DNA from 3 places in the Marinicrinis lubricantis genome. Region 1 is predicted to be linked to each of the others. Evidence: riboswitches for the same ligand, from Rfam matches in the RefSeq annotation. Region 1 holds a riboswitch; each other region holds the start of a gene.
The links. Region 1 has a riboswitch for cobalamin ahead of nrdI (class Ib ribonucleoside-diphosphate reductase assembly flavoprotein NrdI). Riboswitches for the same ligand answer to the same signal wherever they lie in the genome.
Positions count from the first base shown of each region.

Region 2: another riboswitch for cobalamin. It lies ahead of ACFPXP_RS17905 (S-layer homology domain-containing protein); the one in region 1 lies ahead of nrdI (class Ib ribonucleoside-diphosphate reductase assembly flavoprotein NrdI).
Region 3: another riboswitch for cobalamin. It lies ahead of metE (5-methyltetrahydropteroyltriglutamate--homocysteine S-methyltransferase); the one in region 1 lies ahead of nrdI (class Ib ribonucleoside-diphosphate reductase assembly flavoprotein NrdI).

Region 1 is NZ_JBHSQV010000182.1:28,861-33,272, forward strand. Features, by position in the region: gene ACFPXP_RS19175 (hypothetical protein) at 1-52, shown strand, start outside; gene ACFPXP_RS19180 (class I SAM-dependent methyltransferase) at 296-1,117, opposite strand; cobalamin riboswitch at 1,341-1,546, shown strand; gene nrdI (class Ib ribonucleoside-diphosphate reductase assembly flavoprotein NrdI) at 1,738-2,097, shown strand; gene nrdE (class 1b ribonucleoside-diphosphate reductase subunit alpha) at 2,084-4,168, shown strand; gene nrdF (class 1b ribonucleoside-diphosphate reductase subunit beta) at 4,220-4,412, shown strand, end outside.
Region 2 is NZ_JBHSQV010000179.1:14,214-18,625, reverse strand. Features, by position in the region: gene ACFPXP_RS17905 (S-layer homology domain-containing protein) at 1-2,358, opposite strand, end outside; cobalamin riboswitch at 2,527-2,726, opposite strand; gene ACFPXP_RS17900 (lysophospholipid acyltransferase family protein) at 2,749-3,462, opposite strand; gene ACFPXP_RS17895 (ATP-binding protein) at 3,651-4,412, opposite strand, start outside.
Region 3 is NZ_JBHSQV010000034.1:15,418-19,829, forward strand. Features, by position in the region: gene ACFPXP_RS05680 (HelD family protein) at 1-435, shown strand, start outside; gene metE (5-methyltetrahydropteroyltriglutamate--homocysteine S-methyltransferase) at 566-2,857, opposite strand; cobalamin riboswitch at 3,004-3,246, opposite strand; gene ACFPXP_RS05690 (hypothetical protein) at 3,447-3,689, shown strand; gene ACFPXP_RS05695 (DUF2203 domain-containing protein) at 3,710-4,108, shown strand; gene ACFPXP_RS05700 (DNA-3-methyladenine glycosylase I) at 4,128-4,412, shown strand, end outside.

The sequences.
Region 1 (4,412 bases):
TGATGGGATGACCCAAGATACTGAGGTCATCAAGGTTACATCAGAAACCTAGGATTCTGCGACCAGTTAGATGAGGGGCATTCACTTGGTCTTCTGAGATCAAACCAAATTCGTTAAGACGAAAGGGCATTTGCGTAGAAGGCAGAAGAGCGTGAATTTCTACCTAATGGATTGGGTAACTATTTATGATAGAGCATTCTCTTATAAGAAATTTGATATATATGGCCGTTTGGATTGATCACTGAGGTGCAGGAGCACCTCAGTTTTTTATAGGAGGATAAGACTTTCTGCTTTATCACTTCACCCCAAGGCGCATTCGATAACTAAACAGCACCTCAAGCGTTCTCCCCTGGAAATAAGCATCTGCATTCCGTTGAAACGATGCCAGATCGTCCGCGAATTGTTCACCTAGCCCGGCTTTGAGTGCCGCCTGCAGTCCGCCTTGGCTGACCGCAATGCCGACATATCGCTCTGCATCACACGGCTCGGTATGGTGAAACACGACCTCCTTGGTATATCGAAACACACCGCTCTGCTGCAGGTTTTTCAAATGCTCCTCTTTATTGCGCTTGCTTGCCCTTTGATCCGATGGAACATTCTCTTCAAGGATCTCCTCCGCTGCAGCGATCAGATTCATATACTCTACTTCCAGCTCCCAGCTTAACGTCGGGGGCCAATCGCAATCGTAGGCAGCGAATACGCCTCCTTCTCTGAGCAGACGAGAGGCTTCCTTCAGCGTGGATTCGGGCTCCATCCAATGGAACGACTGGGAGCAGGTGATGATATCGACGGTGCCTGTCTCAAGCTCGAGCTGATTGGAGTACCCCTGAATAAAAGAAATATTCTGCAATCCACTCTGCTGCAGCTTTTGCTCCGCCACTGCCCGCATGTCCTCATTCGGTTCCGCGCCAATAATTCGATCTGCATGCTCGGCCCAAATAAACGTAGACAATCCTGTTCCGCATCCGACATCTACGACATGTGAGGGCCGTTCTCCCGCATACCTTGTCAAAATCGGAATGACCTGCGCAGGCGCTTCTGGCCGATAAGTATCATACACATCGGCAAAGCCGGAAAATCTTTCGATATTGCGCTTCTCGTTATGCTCAGGTATCATTAGAATCCTCCTTCTCTAATAAGGCGTGATGATTATCTATTATATCAAACGGTCATGGCAGATCTTGATAAAATAATTCAAATCGCAGTCAAAATATTGATTCGGATTGAAAGTCGAGCATGGTTGAGATAAATCTACGAAATGGGTGCGAAAACGATTCAAATCTAGTCTCATGATTGATTGACACATCACTATATATTGATGTATTGTATTAATCGTTAACTACATATTGATATGAACAGGTGTTTTGCTGCGAAATATCGTCTATAAAGCTAGCAAAACAAAAGAGGGAAACCGGTGTGAATCCGGTGCGGTCCCGCCACTGTAATGGAGGAGCTTGCAGCGATAGCCACTGACTTGTAGAAGTTGGGAAGGGGCCGCGAGCGATGATCCTTGAGCCAGGATACCTGCCTGTTCATGAACACTGAGGATCTACGGGAGATAGGGAGGTGTTCGGACGGCGCTTTTGTTTTTTTACATAAGATAGGATCTATTCTTTTGTGAACAAAACCCTGCGCATCCGGACTTCTCTATTGAAGAACGGGTGCGTTTTTAATGCGGTTTTGGGTAATCCCTTGATCAAGGGTCCGATGTTTTTACTGTTGAGGAGGTATAGCAGCATGCTCATTGCCTATGATTCCCGGACGGGAAATGTATCGCGGTTCGTCAACAAATTAGGAATGAAAGCGATCCGTATCGATGAGAATATGCAGCTGGATCAGCCGTTCGTGCTGATTACGTATACGACCGGCTTTGGACAAGTGCCAGAGAAGGTGCAGGCATTTCTCAAGAAAAACTATACATATATGAAGGGTATCGCTGCGAGCGGTAATCGGAACTGGGGAGACGGGTTTGCGAAGAGCGCGGATACGATTTCCAGAACATACGGAGTGCCAATCATCTCCAAATTTGAGCTGTCAGGTACGATGCAAGATATTACGAGGTTCCGGGAAGGAGTGCAGAGCATTGCGGCATATTGAGCTGAACAATGAATTGATGCAGCGCGGCGAGGATGGATTTTACCGGTTGGAGAAGGACCGGGATGCAGCGCAGGTTTTACTTGAGGAAGTAGAGTCCAAATATATTTCTTTCGATTCGGTCGAGGATCGGTTGAATTATTTAATAGATAACGATTATTACGAGAATGTATTCGAGAAGTATACCTTGGCGCAGATTGAAGAGCTTTACCAAATCGTGCACGGGGCGAAGTTTTCCTTCTCTTCCTATATGGCAGCTTCGAAGTTTTATAAGGATTACGCATTAAAGACGAACGATAAAAGCCAGTATTTAGAGAAATATGAAGATCGTGTCGTCAGTGTGGCACTGCACCTTGGCGATGGGGATGCCGAGAGAGCGAAGCGGATTTGTACTGCCATGATTGAGCAGCGTGTACAGCCCGCGACGCCGACATTCCTGAATGCGGGCAGAAGCCGCAGAGGAGAGCTTGTATCGTGCTTCCTGCTCGAAATGGACGATACGCTCAACTCGATTAACTACGTGCTGGGCACGTGTATGCAGCTGTCAAAAATCGGCGGCGGTGTAGCCGTGAATCTGTCCAAGCTTCGCGGACGCGGCGAGCCGATCAAGGGCGTGGAAGGTGCAGCCAAAGGCATTATGCCGGTCATGAAGCTGATGGAGAACGCCTTTAACTATGCGGACCAAATGGGTCAGCGCAAAGGCTCCGGGGCTGCGTATTACAATATCTTTGGCTGGGACGTTAATGAGTTTCTGGAGTGCAAGAAGATTAACGCCGATGAGAAGACGCGGATTCAGACGCTGTCGATCGGCCTCATCGTTCCGAATAAATTTTATGAGCTGGCTGAAAAGAATGAGCCGCTTTACATTTTCGCGCCATACTCGATCTATAAAACATACGGCCAGCATATGGACGACATGGATATGGACGTCATGTACGAAGAGCTGCTGGCGAACCCGAACGTCCGCAAGAAGAAGCTGATGTCGGCGCGTGAAATGCTGACGAAGATTGCGGTTATTCAGCTCGAATCCGGCTATCCATATATTATGAATAAGTCCAATGCGAATCGGGTGCATGCGCTGAAGGAATTGGGCGCGGTCAAAATGTCCAACCTGTGCACGGAAATTTTCCAGCTGCAGGAGACGTCCACGATCGGCAACTTCGGAGAAGAAAGCATTATTCGCAAAGACATTAGCTGCAACCTCGCATCGATGAATATTGTGAATGTGATGGAGCAGAAGAAGATGCGTGATTCCGTACATGCCGCGATGGAGGCACTCACCTCGGTGACGGATAAATCGGAAATCGAGAACGCTCCCGGTGTGCGGAAGGCCAATAACGATCTGCATTCTGTCGGTCTGGGCGCGATGAATCTGCATGGATTTTTCGCCAAAAATAAAATAGCTTATGAAAGTGATGAAGCACGTGATTTTGCGCGCACCTTCTTCATGATGATGAATTTCTATTCGATTGAGAAGAGCTCGGATATCGCTAAGGAGAAGGGCTGCTCTTTCCAAGGCTTCAAGCATTCGGATTATGCGAAGGGCACGTATTTCGATAAGTACGTAGAGAATGATTACCGCCCTCGGACGGACAAAGTCAAGCAACTGTTCGAAGGGATGGATATACCAGGCCCTGAGCAGTGGGCTGCATTAAGAGAGAAAGTACAGCGTGACGGATTGTATCATGCATATAGACTGGCGATTGCTCCGACACAAAGCATTTCATATATTCAAAATGCAACGTCCAGCGTCATGCCGGTGGTCGATCAGATTGAAACCCGGACGTACGCCAATTCGACGACATATTACCCGATGCCATTCCTGGCGCCGGACAACATGTTCTATTACAAGTCGGCATATCAGATGGATCAATTCAAGGTCATCGATCTGATTGCGGAGATTCAGGAACATATCGATCAAGGTATATCGACCGTACTGCATGTCAACAGCAGCATTACGACGCGGGAATTAGCCCGCTACTATATTTATGCGGCGAAGAAGGGTCTGAAATCTCTGTACTACACCCGTACAAGACATGCTTCGGTAGAGGAATGCTTGAGCTGCTCCGTATAATAGAAGGTCTTGCGTGGATTGAATATGTGAACCGGGAAGGATGAATCATCTTTGAAAGCAGTCAATTGGAATCGACCTGACGATGACTTTTCGTTAATGTTTTGGAATCAAAATGTGATGCAGTTTTGGACGGACGAAGAAATTCCGCTTTCCGACGATAAAATGAGCTGGATGCAGCTCAGTCCGGAAGAGCAGGATACGTATATGAAGGTCCTTGCGGGACTGACGCTGCTCGATACAGTGC
Region 2 (4,412 bases), on a different contig from region 1:
GCTGTACCAAGCATCGGCAGGGACATCTTTATATGGAAGATTCACGGCATCCTGTGGCTGTATATCCAATACGCGATTCAGCAGAGAAATAAATTCGGCACGTGACAGTGATTTCTTCGGTGCAAACTGCTGTCCGTCCGTACTCACCCCATAAATGAAACCACTTTCTACCGCTTGCTCGACAGAGCTGTACGCCCAGCTTGATATTTCCGCTTGATCTGAAAAGTCTGCAGCAGAAGAAGGTGCAATTCGAACAGGTACGAACTCCTTTACAAATCCGGGACCTTGTTCTGTATACGCAGTAATCGTCATTTCGTAAGTTCCTGCATCGACTTGTTCAAATACTGCGATTCCGTTCTCATCTGCTGTCGCCGTCTTCGTTCCCAATGTCACTAAGGCGTGGGCAGCAGGCGTCACGATCTCTTGATTTTGCGCCCAATCCCAGGTTGACTTCGTCAATTTCACTTTAAGAAGCTCTCCAGAATTCGGAACCGAAGGCTCCAACACAACAGAATCAATCAGCTCCGTATTATGGCTGTAATAGACAATAAGTTCATCGCTCGGCTGCAGCTCAAAATCAGCCATTGCGCCGTACGATGCTGCAGGGAGCCACTCCCCATCCCTTTTTACACCGTAATTCCAGCCGTCATACTCTCCATAAAGTCCCTGTTCAACTCCTCCAATCGACGTAATATATTGACCAAAGGAAGAATCCTTCACTTCATACTCTACCTTCTCGTTATCAAGGAGCCGCTGAACTGCCTGCAGGGCGTTGGCTGCTTCAACTCGGCCGTGAGCCAAAGTGCCGCTCGGTCCTTCAACCCGAACGGATACCTCGGCTTCTTTCGCATTCACTTTGACCTTGCTGTAAAACGGGACGACGAGTGCTCCTTTCTCCGAATCATAAGCAGTCACTTTCACATCGTATTCACCAGCTGGCAGGCCATCTATGTTTGCACGTCCGTAGACGTCCGTCTGAACCGTTTGCTGACCGATTTGGACAGTTACACCGACAGCTGCAGCCACTTCCGCCTTCCCGGCATCCCAGTTCCAAACCGATGTATTCACCTGAAGCGTCATCATCCCTTCCGCTTTAACGAACGACTCGCCTGGCGTCACCGAATCGATCAACTGGGTATCATCGTTGTAATAGACGTACAGTCGATCTCCCTCTTGAAGTGAAAATTGGTCCATGGCTCCATATTCGTCTGCAGGAACCCATGCCCCTCCGCGGTATACTGCATAATTCCAACCGTCCCAACCGCCATACAGTCCCTGTTCAATTCCATCAATCGATGTGATATATCGGCCATAACTGGAATGTTCGATATGTAAAGAAATCTGTTCTTTAGCAAGAAGCTTTTGCACCGCTTCTAGCGCTTGTGAAGCATGCACCTCACCAGATACGATCGTATTTTCTGGACCTTCTACAATCACTTCAGCATGAACGCTGTTTAACCCTTCATACACACCGGGGAGATCGTTTAGATACAGCTCATACGCCGTTAAAGCTAAGAATGCTTGCTCCGTTGCCATCGCATTTCCTTGCTCACCTTCTAAATGAGCGTATGTTCCATCTGTCAACCGGTACGGAAGGAGCTGCTCATACAAGAGGTGTGGATTTTGCCCAATAGACGATAGACCAATCATTGCCTGGGAAATACTCTCGGATGATATCGTAGCTTGTAAATCCGCCTCCGTCAGCCGATCTAATATCCACGCTGCACCCTTATCCGTCGATATTTTGACCGCTTCTTGATCCAAATACGGGCTCAGCGCGGTTAATGCCATCCCCGTAATATCAATGTCACTGTCTCCATCTGTTGTCAGCGACCAACCGCCATCCTCATTTTGTTCTTTAAGAAGCCAGTCGACCAAGTGCTCTACACTCCACTCGCTCGATTCCAAGTGCTCATACCCGCTGCTTTGCAGAGCGATCAGCGCATAAATGACTCCATTCGATCCTTGACCCGTCATCCCGGAGTGATTCAGCAGTTCATCCACTAAAGAATAACCCAAGACGTCTCCCGCATCGATGCCTGCCGCAGACAAACCAATGATTTTCCTTTCCAACTCCGTAACCAAACGGAATTTACCACGTTCACTGACGATTTCCTTCAATAATTCATCAGAATATGCGTCGGGCAAAGTCCTATCGGAACGAACCAATCCAACCGCACTCCATTCAGATATTTGACCTTGCCGTAATACAGCTTTTGCGGCCTGCTCGATATCCGCTTGCAGAACAGCCAAATCAACAGAGGTATTGACTTCCTCCCCCGCTGCCTGCACGGAGGGCTGAAATGTACTCCATACCAGCAGCAAGGCAAGTCCCATGACCCATAAAATTCTCTTCATCCTCGTTTCCCCTCTCTATTTGTTCCTTAACCATACTAGATTCATCGTTTCTTTCATAATCCCCGCGCAGCAAAAAGACTTCCCTAGTTAGGGAAGTCTTAAGTCGAAATATGCAAAATCGCCAAAACGATCTGCTTCGAACACCATCCCTATTCCTCGTAGGATTGCAGGTGTTGATACATATAGGCAGGTCTCCTGGCTTAAGAGTCATCGCCTGCTGCCGTCTTCCCGCTTGCAAGCAAACAGTGACATGTTGGCAGCACACTACTCTATGACAGTGGCGGGACCGCGCCGGATTCGCACCGGCTTCCCTTTTAAGCTGAAGCATCTATGAAGATGCCCTCAACACCTATATTTCAACGTATTCAATTCAATCCTATGTATGGCGCTCTAAGGTTTAATGTGCTTCCTAATCTCTTCCTGCACCAATTGCGGCAAACGGCCTAATTCTTCATTAGAAAGCCCTTCCGTAGGAATCGGTTCGGAGAAAGTGACTTCTACGACGCCCGGATTCAGCTTTAACCCTTCTGGAAGAAGCTTGTAGGAATGGTTAATCGTTACTGGAACGATCGGCACTCTCGCCTTTGTCGCCAGCTTAAAGCTGCCCGGCTTGAATTCTCCCATTTCCGGACCTTTACTTCTGGTCCCCTCCGGAAAAATCGCCATCGAGTGGCCCTCCTTCAGATACTGGACCCCTTGATTAATAGCCTTCAAGGACTGACGTACATTATTTCGCTCCATAAAGATGCAATTTTTGTACTGCATCCACGTACCAATCAAAGGCATCTTTCTCAGCTCTTCCTTCGCAATGAATCCCACCGGCTGCGGTGCGGCATGCATAATGATCGGAATATCCAAGTATCCTTGATGATTGGCTACAAATACAACGGCCTGGTCTGTAGGAATTTTCTCTTCCCCATGCACGATGACTTCCGATTTGATCAATTTAAAAATATAAGAGGTCCAATCCTTCGCTTGTCGCTGAACGACGGCGACCCTCTCCGCTTCCTTACCTTCCCTGGCATATTTCTTAGCCTTGTTCAGATTCGGGATCGTTCTCAGCATATATAAAGCAAACCGAAGCAGCAGGATAAAGTTTTTCAAACGCAACCAACACTCCTTGTTCGTAATCTCAGCGCTTATTTGCTTAACAGAAATATTATACTGCACCTGAGAGTTCAAGAAAAGGACAAAATAGGCAGCGAGTCCCTGCACATTCCTTGATTTCACAGCATAGTCATAGACGCATCCCTCTTCCAAGTGATTTATATGACCACAAAAAAACCGTAGAATTAATCTACGGCGGGAAGCTTAATGATGAACTGGGTTCCTTTATTTTTCTCACTGAACACTTCGATTTTCCCATTCATCGATTTAATAATTTGATAGCATACCATAAGTCCTAATCCCGTACCGTTCTCCTTCGTCGTATAGAACGGTGTACCGATCCGCTTAATTTCTTCTTGGCTAAGACCGATGCCTTGATCTTTAATTTCAATGACCGCTTTTTCCTCGGTTCGATATGCGCTAATATGTACAATTTGGCCTTCAGGACTTGCCTCAATGGCATTCTTTATTAAATTGATCAGCACTTGGCTGAGTTTTTCGGGAATCCCCTTTACATGAAGGTCTTCTTGACCCATTTGATGTTGAATTCGTATATTGTGCAGCATCGCAAAGGATGAAATGATCTCCATCACAGAATCCATCTGCTCCTTAATCGCAATCCGCTCCATCTTTTCCAGTCTGGGTCTTGCAAGGGTCAAGTAATCGTTAATGATCCCTTCGGCGCGATCCAGTTCCTGAATCATCAGTTTAATATACACTTTTTTATTGTCTGGAATAAACGTTTCCTTATCAAAAATTTGCATAAAGCCGCGTACAACCGTCATCGGATTACGGATCTCATGAGCCACTGAGGCAGCCAAATGTCCGATAATATTCAATCTTTCTGCCTTTTGAATTTCCATCTCCATTAACTGCTTCTCTCGCACATTTTCAACCAAATGAATAATAATCCATATCGCCATCATTCCGACAAGCGGATAGATCAT
Region 3 (4,412 bases), on a different contig from region 1:
GCCGGGGATGAGATGCCTGCGGCTGTTCCTGTATTTCGCAGCGGAGAACCGGTTCGTGTGACCGAATATGCAGCCCATCCAGAAAGGCTGGAGCAGATCATAGAGTTTCTCGAAGCATGCAGGGCATTTGATTCGATTGCTGTCATGGGAAGGACGTTGGAGGAGTGCAGAGAAATTCACGCAGAACTTACAGCAGGCGGCTGGGAACCGGTACTGATCGACGGAAATGAAACGAAATATCGAGGCGGTTTGTCAGTGCTGCCAGTTTATTTGTCTAAAGGCTTGGAGTTCGATGCGGCCTTGCTGCTGGACGTAGACGAAGCGCATTACCCTGCTACGACTCAAAACGCCAAGCTGCTTTATGTAGGATGTACGAGAGCGCTGCACAAGCTGCACCTCTTGTACGCCGGCACGCCTTCAACGCTTCTGCAGTAATCGAATGAATCCCGAAAAAATACAGCCATTTCCGTGAAAGGAAAGGCTGTATTTTTTGTGATGCTATTTTCTTCTTATGCTGGTGATAGATTCAATCTTCGCCATTGGATATGGTCGATTGCTTAAGTCATTACACCTTTACAGATAATTGCTTTCTTGCTTCTTTCGCCGCCTGCACCATGTTCGAGAGAGCGGCGGCGGTTTCTTCTTTGTTCCGTGTTTTCAACCCGCAATCTGGATTGACCCAGAATCGGTCTGGGGGCAGCACCTTTAAAGATTCCTCAATGATGTTCAGCATTTCCTGAACTTCAGGCACTCTCGGGCTGTGAATGTCATATACGCCAAGCCCAATGCCTTTTTCATACGGCTGCTCCTGGAAGGCATGGATCAGTTCCCCGTGGCTTCGAGACGTCTCAATGGAGATGACATCGGCGTCGAGTGCTTTAATGACATCGATGATTTGGTGGAATTCTGCATAACACATATGGGTATGAATCTGGGTTTCATCCTTCACATGGGAAGTGCACAGCTTGAACGCTTTGACCGCCCACTCGAAATAATCGTCCCATTCACTTCGCTTGAGCGGCGTCAATTCTCGAATGGCCGGTTCATCCACTTGAATAATATGAATTCCGCTCTGCTCCAGCAAAGAAACTTCCTCTCTAAGAGCGAGTGCAATTTGATAGGCGACGTCTCGTTCTGGAATGTCGTTGCGGACGAACGACCAAGCAAGTATCGTGACGGGACCGGTCAACATTCCTTTGATCGGCTTGTGTGTCAGCGACCTTGCGAATAGCGTTTCCTGCAGGGTCATCGCAGCGTCGTGCGAGACATCTCCATAAATGATAGGCGGTTTAGTGCACCTTGACCCGTAAGATTGCACCCATCCGTTCTGGGTAAAGGTAAATCCGGAAAGCCGCTCTCCGAAAAACTCAACCATGTCGTTACGTTCAAATTCGCCATGGACAAGGACGTCCAGTCCAAGGTTCTCCTGAATGTCGACCCATTCCCGTATCTGCTCCTGAATGAACGTTTGATACTGCGCCTCAGTCCATTGTCCATTCTTCCATTGCCGTCTCGCTTTCCGAACCTCCGCGGTTTGAGGAAAGCTGCCGATCGTCGTCGTTGGCAGAGGAGGAAGCTGCAGTTTTTTTAACTGCTTTTGGTAGCGCTCTTCGAAGGTGGTGGTTCGAGCCGTACTCAACTGATCAATGGCTTCCATCTGGTTGACTACTTCAGCGACGCGCCTGGAAGGGGATTGATTTAATCGAAGAAGTGCCGCGCGACTTGCGAAAGCAGCTTCCTCTGCGCTGGCATTTCCTGTATAGGCGCGTGACAGTACTACGACTTCCGCCAGTTTCTCATCGGCAAAGGCTAAAGCTTGCTGAATGATTGGATCCGGCAGTTGTTCGTATTTTACAGTGACAGGGACATGCAACAGACTGCAAGAAGGCTGTATGATCCAGCGATCTGGAGTGATGTATCCGGAGATTTCACGCAGCAGCTCTAGATCCGCCGCAAGATCGCTGCGCCATATGTTGCGCCCATCGATGATGCCGATCGCGAGCTTTTTGTCTTGTGGAAACAGTCTGGAGCGGAGCACCGCCATGTTTCCTTGACGGCCATGGACGAAATCAAGGCCGAATGCTTGAACGGGAAGCTCAAATACTTGTTCCGGCATATGAACCGAGTCGAAATACGTTTGCAGAATCAAATTCAAACCAGGCGCGGCTTCCGCCATTCGCTCATACGCGGCTTTGACCCAAACCAGCTCTTCTCGTTCCATCTCCAGAACTAAGGCCGGTTCATCCAGCTGTACCCATACAACGCCTGCCTGCTCCAGCTGCTTCAGCACTTCTCCATACAGCTCGGCAAAGGTCATGAGAAGAGACTGCAGCTCGGAAGAGGCGTAGCCTTTGGCGCATTTAAGAAACGTATACGGGCCAACCATGACCGGCTTACCTTCCAGACTAAGCTCCTCTTTCGCTTCCAAATAAGCTTCAAGTGGTCGATTGTGCGTGAGTTTAGGCTCTCTCTGCCCGATTTCAGGAACAATATAGTGATAATTCGTATTAAACCATTTGGTCATTTCACAAGCTGCGGCTTCCTTCGTTCCTCTGGCCATAGCGAAATAGGTGGCAAGATCTACTTTCCCTCCCGCATAGGGAAAACGTCCTGGCACAAGACCGAACATCGCGCTGAGATCAAGCATATGATCATAAGCGGTGAAATCACCTACAGGAACCAAGTCGATGCCGGCATCCCTTTGTTTTCTATAATAGGATAGCCGCATCTCTTTTAACTGCTTGTACAGCTCCTCCTCCGCTATTTGTCCTTTCCAGAAAGCCTCCAGCGCCTTTTTCCACTCTCGGTTTTCGCCGATGCGCGGATATCCTAGATTACTGGTTTGAATGGTTGTCATGGTTTCGTACCTCCTTCAAAATGGTTGTCAATCGAATCATCTGCACATAAAAAACGGCTTCTTCCCGAAAAAAAGAATAGGGAAAAAGCCGCTTCATGATCGTATTGAAACGCTGCTTTCACACCTCCCTATCTCCCGTAGGTTCACAGTGTATTTAGAAACAGGCAGGTCTCCTGACTCCAGAATCCTCATATCCGTCCGCCTTCCCAGTCCGGGGACCAGTGGCTGTTTCATTCTGACTGCGCTGAAAACCTTAATGCGTTCAACGCTGGACGGATACTCCTCTGTTACAGTGGCGGGACCGTGCCGGATTTTCACCGGACTTCCCTTTTCATCTTGAGTTCCCCTTCATACAGTGGGAATCAAGAACCTGCTTCCATATATGGTATTGAGTTGTACCGTATCATCATACGATATTTTGAAAAAGAATGTAAACTACAATTTACAAAAAGAGGACGTGATTTCATAGAATCCCCCTCTTTCATTGATCCAGATCAAATCATAAATTCATAGATTAGCCGAAGCACTTCGCTTTTGGAATGGGTGCACAAGGTGTTGTATACTAGAGCTATTCATGAGCAGGAGGGTTATGATGATTGTCATATTATTTAGATTGTTAGTGGTTATCGCGTTCATCTTGCTGGCGATTGGCATTTATAACGTGATGAAAGGTTATAAGCATATTGTGAAAACAGCGAAGCAGGGAGTTGAACGCTGTCCTGCCTGCGACCAGATCATCTCAGTGCCCCAGTCCGTTACGAATTGTCCGAAATGCAATGTGAAGCTCGGTCGGGGAGCGAATGGAAGTCTATTAATTCGAATTAATGATTAAGATGATGGTGGTGATACTTCGTGGATAAATATTTCACTTTAGAAGAAGCAGGCAAGCTGCTGCCTATACTGGAACAGGAATTAGACAAGCTTCAAGCACTCAAGAACCGGTTTGATGAACTGTACGCCTTTTTGAAAGAAATGCGGTATGAAGGGGCAGAGGAGCGGGCGCTGTTTCAAGTGGAGAGCGAATTGGAATTTTTACAGATTGAAGCAAAGCTGCATATTCAAAATATATTTAAGCAAGGCGTCCAATTAAAGAGCATTGAACTGGGTCTGCTGGATTTTCCTTCGAGGCTGGAAGGGGAGGAAGTGCTGCTTTGCTGGAAGCAGGGAGAGGACGGGATTACTCATTATCACGGAGTGAACGAGGGATTTATGGGTCGAAAAGTCATTCAAGACGAGGATCGATTTTATTGATGAGATGGAGGATGTCCGGATGGAAAAACAAAGGTGCGGATGGGTCAACCAAGAGTCGCTCTACATAGCGTATCACGATCAAGAGTGGGGCGTTCCGGTGCACGATGATCAGAAGCTGTTTGAAATGCTGATTCTCGAAGGGGCCCAGGCGGGATTAAGCTGGTGGACGATTTTGCAGAAGAGGGAGCATTATCGGCGTGTATTTGATGGGTTTCAGCCGGAGCGGGTAGCGGCGTATGACGAAGCGAAGCTTGAGGCTTTGTTGGAGGATCCGGGGATCGTGAGAAATCGATTGAAAATTGCA